DNA from 3 places in the Rhizobium sp. 22-785-1 genome. Region 3 is predicted to be linked to each of the others. Evidence: riboswitches for the same ligand, from Rfam matches in the RefSeq annotation. Region 3 holds a riboswitch; each other region holds the start of a gene.
What was found. Region 3 has a riboswitch for thiamine pyrophosphate ahead of thiB (thiamine ABC transporter substrate binding subunit). Riboswitches for the same ligand answer to the same signal wherever they lie in the genome.

Region 1: linked by a shared signal. The riboswitch ahead of thiC (phosphomethylpyrimidine synthase ThiC) and the one ahead of thiB (thiamine ABC transporter substrate binding subunit) in region 3 are both predicted to bind thiamine pyrophosphate.
Region 2: linked by a shared signal. The riboswitch ahead of ACQZ5M_RS10785 (hydroxyethylthiazole kinase) and the one ahead of thiB (thiamine ABC transporter substrate binding subunit) in region 3 are both predicted to bind thiamine pyrophosphate.

Annotation. Positions count from the first base shown of each region.
Region 1 covers NZ_JBNWDI010000005.1:24,138-26,397, forward strand. The annotation lists gene thiC (phosphomethylpyrimidine synthase ThiC) at 1-1,123, opposite strand, end outside; TPP riboswitch at 1,231-1,342, opposite strand; gene ACQZ5M_RS11735 (acyl carrier protein) at 1,520-1,771, shown strand; gene ACQZ5M_RS11740 (acyl-CoA dehydrogenase family protein) at 1,771-2,260, shown strand, end outside.
Region 2 covers NZ_JBNWDI010000004.1:225,545-227,804, reverse strand. The annotation lists gene thiE (thiamine phosphate synthase) at 1-90, opposite strand, end outside; gene ACQZ5M_RS10785 (hydroxyethylthiazole kinase) at 77-817, opposite strand; TPP riboswitch at 885-987, opposite strand; gene ACQZ5M_RS10780 (CHASE3 domain-containing protein) at 1,188-1,853, shown strand; gene telA (telomere resolvase TelA) at 1,887-2,260, opposite strand, start outside.
Region 3 covers NZ_JBNWDI010000005.1:173,857-176,116, forward strand. The annotation lists gene thiP (thiamine/thiamine pyrophosphate ABC transporter permease ThiP) at 1-53, opposite strand, end outside; gene thiB (thiamine ABC transporter substrate binding subunit) at 73-1,086, opposite strand; TPP riboswitch at 1,125-1,233, opposite strand; gene ACQZ5M_RS12395 (VOC family protein) at 1,278-1,670, opposite strand; gene ACQZ5M_RS12400 (ABC-F family ATP-binding cassette domain-containing protein) at 1,732-2,260, opposite strand, start outside.

The sequences.
Region 1 (2,260 bases), 150 kb from region 3:
GACGCAGTCCGTCCCCCAGTGAAAACGACACGTCGTAGGCGCGACAAATGTCGCAAATCTCGTCGAAATGCTCGTAGAGGAAGCTTTCCTTGTGGTGGTGCAGACACCACTTGGCCATGATCGATCCGCCGCGCGAGACGATGCCGGTGACGCGATTGACGGTCAGCGGAATGTAGTGCAGGCGAACGCCCGCATGGATGGTGAAGTAATCGACGCCCTGCTCGGCCTGCTCGATCAGCGTATCGCGAAACACCTCCCAGGTCAGATCCTCGGCAATGCCGTTGACCTTCTCCAGCGCCTGATAGAGCGGCACCGTGCCGATCGGCACCGGAGAATTGCGGATGATCCATTCGCGGATATTGTGAATGTTGCGCCCGGTGGAAAGGTCCATCACCGTATCGGCACCCCAGCGCGTGGCCCAGACCATCTTTTCCACCTCTTCCGCCATGGAGGAGGTGACGGCGGAGTTGCCGATATTGGCGTTGATCTTCACCAGAAAATTCCGCCCGATGATCATCGGCTCGGCTTCCGGGTGGTTGATATTGGAGGGGATGATGGCGCGACCGGAGGCCACTTCCTGACGGACGAATTCCGGCGTGACGTGATCTGGAATATGCGCGCCGAAGCTTTCGCCATCGCGCACAAGCTTCTCCCGCGCCGCCTCGCGTCCGAGATTTTCGCGGATGGCGATATATTCCATCTCCGGCGTGATGATGCCCGCCCGCGCATAGGCCAGCTGGGTGACGGCCTTCCCACCCTTGGCCCGCAGCGGCTGGTTGCGCACGGGAAATTCCGGCGTCAGCCGCTCGCCGGTGGCAAAGCCATTGTCTTCCGGCTTCACATGCCGGCCCTCATAGGCTTCGACATCGCCACGTGCGATAACCCATTCTTGGCGATGACGCGGCAGACCGGCATCGATGTTCACCAGATGCGAGGGATCGGTATAGGGACCGGAGGAATCATAGACCGTGACCGGCGGTTCGCCAGCGGTGGGATGGACCGCAATTTCGCGCATCGGCACGCGGATATACGGGTGAAGAACGCCCGGCTTGTACACCTTGGTGGAGGCCGGCAACGGACCGGTGGTAACGGTTGGGGTGAGGTTTTTAGCGGCAATGTTCATCGTGAGGCTCCAAAGCAAAACAGTGGAGACCCAGTTCGAGCATGAAGACGAAAAGCGCGGGGATAGACGTGATGACGGTTCCCCGGCGTGAAGCCGGTTCTGCCAGAATGCCCGCGTTTGCACCGTCCCTACGCCAGTATGAACTGGATCAGGTTCAACGGGTCACTGCGCGCTCTAGCAGTATCTCAGCCCCTTGCCGGGACCCCCCTGGTGAATGCCGCAATCAAAGACCCGATAACGCCGATTGTCAAGCTGGCCGTGGGCGCCCCAAAAAAGCTGAATAGCGCGCAAAGCAATGTCACCGGATATTAACCGCTCCACTTATGACAATGTTATTTTTTTAAATGTAACCACAAATGACGCTATGATGGCTCTAGTTTAGGGAGATGAGCTCAGATGAATTCTACTATCCGTGACGTGCTGGCAAAGTTTGGCCAGCTTCCCGTTTCCGTCGACACGCTTGCCGACGATGCCGATCTTTATGCGGCGGGCCTTTCCTCCTTCGCCTCCGTGCAATTGATGCTTGGCCTCGAAGAAGCCTTCGACATCGAGTTTCCCGACAGCATGCTGAACCGCAAGTCCTTTGCCAGCATCGCCGCCATCGAAACCACGGTCAAAGCCATCCTCGACGGGAAAGAGGCCGCCTGATGAACCTCGCCGTCGCGCCTCACCGTGAAGCACTGAGCGCCAGGGCGGCGCGGGTGGCGGCGATTGCCGCAAAACATGCCGACGTGGTGGATACCGAAGGCCGCTTCCCGAAGGAGGCTGTTGACGCGCTTCGGCAGGAAAAACTGCTCGGCATTCAAGTTCCCGTTCACATGGGTGGCGAAGGCGCCACCATGCTGGAGCTTGCCGATATCTGCTCCATTCTCGGCCAGGCCTGTTCGGCAACGGCGATGATTTACGCTATGCACCACATCAAGGCCTCGAGCCTTGTGGAGCATGGCGAAGACAGCCAATGGCACAGCGCGTTCATGCGCCGCCTGGCAAACGAACAATTGCTGCTTGCCTCCGCCACCACCGAAGGCGGCATTGGCGGCAATCTTCGCAATTCCATCTGCGCCATCGAAGTGGATGGTGACATCTGCCGCCTGGAAAAGGACGCGACCGTCATTTCCTATGGCAGCGAAGCCGATG
Region 2 (2,260 bases), on a different contig from region 3:
TGCCGCCACTGCGGCCAGTTGCGAAAGAGGCGCGACGTCGGTGAGAGAGGCATCGACGATGGCATTAAGCCGGTAATCAATCTTCGTCATGTTCGATCCTGGCATGGGAGAGAATATCTTCGCGCGTCAGATTGAACAGCGCGTCCAGAAAGGCGACCTCGAACGATCCTGGCCCGTTTGCGTGTCTCGCGGCCATCTGCGCGGAAACGCCCGTTATGGTGAGCGCCGATGCCGCCGCCAGCATGACGTCCTCCTCTACGGCCATGAAGGCCGCGATGACGCCACCGGAAAGGCAGCCTGTTCCTGTCACCTTCGCCATCAAGGTGTGACCGTTGACGATCCGAATCTTGCGGTCTGCGTCACTCAAGCGATCGACCGCCCCGGTCTGAATGCGTAACGCGCCGTCAATATCCCCAATGACCGCCATTTCCGCCGCATTACCCCGCACGATGGAGGGGGACTGGCCGCTCAGCTCCCGTGCAAAATCCAAACGTGATGGAGAGTAGTCGCAGTGGACCGGATCTATGATCCAGGGCTTGCCGTGGCGATTGGCGATCTCCACGGCCATACGAATGACCTTGCGGCGGGCCGCGTCCAGTGTCCCCAGATTGATCGTCAACGCGTGGGTCTTGACGACGAAGCTTTCGATTTCCTCCTCGGAAGAGGTCATGGAGGGGATACCGCCAATCGCTGTGATGCCGTCCGCAGTGAACTTCTGGACCACCGTATTCATAAGGCAGTGAACACGCGGTCTGTGCTCCCGCACGCGGCTCAGGAGTTGCGCCGCTTGCTCCGCAGTGGGGATATTTGCCTTCAACAGTTCATCTCCAGATACGCATTTTGCGGATCCGGATAAACTGCGCGCATGGAAAGAAAGCTGTGCCTGGCGGCGACCGTTCCGTTCCTACGCCGGTATTAACCGGATCAGGTTCAAGGGTCCGGCTCAGCGCCGTCTCAGCATCGTTCGATGCTCCCCTCGGAATGGATCAAGCTAAATGAGAAAAGCGATGGCGTGTCAAGATTTTTGAGAGAGGCGCGTATGGCTCCTATTCCGATGCTGCCGCTTTGAACTTCGTGATTATTATCGCGTTGAACGATCTGGTAGAATAAGCTGCCACCTGAGTGAACGGTTGGCGTCGGCGTGATGTTGAAGAGCTTGGACAGCATGTGCATGGAATATCCGCAAGATGTCTGACTGGTCCTGGGCCTCATTGCGTCAGAAATATCTGACCTTTCCAACACTGCTGCGATCAATCCCGGTGGGTGTCGTCGTTGCGGCCGGTATCCTTGCCACGAGTTGGACCCATGACCTTTTGAGCGACCACTACGATATGGTGGTGCATACCTACGAAGCCATCGATACCACGAAAGATGTGTTGATTGCGCTCGACGACGCCGAAACGGGGCAAAGGGGATATCTTGTCAGTGGCGACAAGCGCTACCTTGCCCCATACGAAAAGGCGATGGAGCGCCTCCACTTGCTCCAAAATCAATTGATGACACGCATATCGGACAATTCCGGGCAGGTCGCCCGGGTCAAAGCGATGGATCAGCTGATCGAGAAGAAGCTTGAGGAGCTCAAGCATTCCATATCGCTCTACGACGACGTGGGCGCCGATGCCGCCCGTACCAATGAGATCGGCTATATGGCAGTCGGTACGATGGATCGTATTCGAGACGTCATCGGCGAAATCACTGTTACGGAGCATACGCTGCTGGACACGCGTCATGCCGAAGTCGAGGCAGACGAGTTCCGCATTCGGGTGGTGGCGATCATCGTGGGCCTGGCGTCTTTTCTGACCCGCGCGGTGGTGGAAATGTATCTTGCGCGGCGATATTCGAAAGCGCCGTAGCGCGCACACGGTTGCGAGATGGGGCAGGCATGCTTATCCCCCCGCCATGCCAGGAATCTGATTGACGGTGATCATCTGGCGGATCGTGCGGTCCGCAACGCGATCGGCTCGGGCTTTTGATTCCTGCTCGTCTTCCGGAAACGCGTAAGTCATGTAAGAGAGCGAGGTTTCCAGATCATTGTTGTTGTGGCCGAGGATGGCAGCGAAATAGCTGTTCTTCGTCACATTGGCAGGGGCGAAGTTGCGATAGGCGATTTCGGCATAGAGGTGGCGCAGGCCATACGGCTTGGGTGGCTCTTCTTTCGGCCAGATGTCTTCGAATTTCGCAATCATCGCATCGCGCAGCGGTAGCCGGGCATCACTTGAGAAGTCGTCGATCGTCATGCCGAACCATAGCTTTCCCTCGC
Region 3 (2,260 bases):
AATGCCGCCATGCCTCCCATCAAGAACCTGCGTCTGTCGCTGCGCGCAATCACCTGCGGCGTCGCCTAGCGCTTACTTCACGCTCATCGCGGTCAGCCACTCATCGATCCAGGCCTTGCGGTTCTTCGCCACCTCTTCCGGCGACATCAGGAACGTCTTGGTCGGCTGCACCAGCTTGCTGAACGCATCCGGCAGCGGCTGCGACGTGGCAGTGACCGGCATCATCCAGTTGTTTTCCGGAATGGCATCCTGAAAGCCGGGCGTAAGCATGAAGGCCAGGAATTTCTTGCCAAGCTCCTTTTCGGGCGCATTTTTCAACAGGCCAGCGACCTCGATCTGGATGTAATGGCCTTCCTCGAAGCTTGCGGCCTGATAGCGCTCGCTGTGCTCGGCCACCATATGGTAGGCGGGCGAGGTGGTATAGGAGAGCACCATCGGCACTTCGCCCTTGGTGAAGAGACCGTAGGATTCCGACCAGCCGGGCGTGACCGTCAGAACGCGGTTCTTGAGCTTCGTCCAAGCCTCCGGCGCCTTGTCGCCATAGACCGACTTGACCCACAGCAGCAGGCCGAGACCCGGCGTCGAGGTCCGAGGGTCCTGAATGGCGATCTTCTGCGACGGGTCGCCCTCCACCAGCTCTTTCAGGCTTTTGGGCGGGTTCTTCAGCGTCTGGGTGTCATAGATGACGGCGAAGTGGCCGTAGTCATATGGGACGAAGACGTCATCCTTGAAGCCGCCTGGGACTTTTGCCCCGGAAGCATCGACACCCGACGCTTCGAAAAGCCCGGTGTCCTTGGCTTCGGCGACAAGATTGGTATCGAGACCGACCACCACATCCGCCTTGGAGCCCGCACCTTCCAGCTTCAACCGGTTGAGGAGCGCCACGCCATCGGCCACGCCGACGAAGTTGACGGTGCAATCGCAGGTCTTCTCGAACGCTGCCTTCACCTTTGGGCCTGGACCCCACTCGGAGACGAAGCTCTCATAAGTATAGACGGTGAGGACTTTTTTATCCTGCGCAGAGGCGATGCCCGGCAGGAGGAAGGATGCGGCAACGAGGCCGGACAGCAAAAAACGACGGTTCATCAGACACCTTCTCGAATGGGTTACGGGAATAGGCGTCTGGATGGAAGCCGTCTAATCCCTCCGCCGGTGTTAACCGGATCAGGTTCTTCGGGTTGGCATTCGCCTCTCAGCCTTGTCCCGAAAGACAAAGCACCCCGTTAGAGCGAGAAAAGATGTAATGTGACAATCGGTTATTGGCAAGACGCGAGAAGCTATGCCTGCTCCGTCATATGCACGAGTTCCCAGACGTGGCCGTCTGGATCCTGGAAGCTGCCTGCATACATGAAGCCATGATTCTGTACCGGCTTCCACTCCTGCCCGCCGGAAGAGAGTGCCGTTTTCAACATGCTGTCGATTTCCTCACGGCTGGAGGCGGATAGGCAGGTCAGAACTTCCGTGCTGCTCTTTGCATCGGCAATCTCGCCATTGATGAAATCGCGAAACCGCTCCTCCTGAAGCAGCATGACGAAGATGTTCTTCTCGACGATCATGCACAGCGTGCGCTCATCCGAATATTCCGGATTGAAACTGAAGCCGAGCGCGGTGAAGAAGGCTTTCGATGTCTCGATATTCTTGACCGGCATATTGACGAAGATCATGCGCATGGGCGGGCTCCTCCCTGTTGGAACAAAGCAGAGCCCATATTCACGCGCCTGTCAAAGAGGCCTAGCCTTCCATCTCTTCGCGCAGCATCTCAAGCTCCAGCCATTCTTCCTCCATGACCTCCAGCTTTTGGCGAAGCTTTGCCATTTCCTCCGCCAGCTTGTTGAAAGCGCCGGGGTCCTTGGCGAAAAGCTGCGGATCGGCCATTCGCTCTTCGCGCTTGGCGATTTCTTGCTGCAGCTTTTCCATTTCCTTCGGCAGATTTTCCAGCGCAAATTTCTGCTTGAAGGACAGCTTGCCCTTGCCCTTTGCAGGTTCAGTAGCGGGAGCGGCATTGGCCGAGACTTTCGCCTTCTCCTGCTTGTCCGAGCGCTTCTTGTCTTCTGCCGCACCCTTACGCTGCGCCATCATGTCGGAATAGCCGCCTGCATATTCGATCCAGCGGCCATCCGGCGCATCCGGATTGGCGGGCGCAATGGTCGAGGTCACGGTGCGATCAAGGAAATCACGGTCGTGGCTGACGAGAATGACGGTGCCCGAGAAGCTTGCGACGATTTCCTGAAGCAGGTCCAGCGTCTCGATATCGAGATCG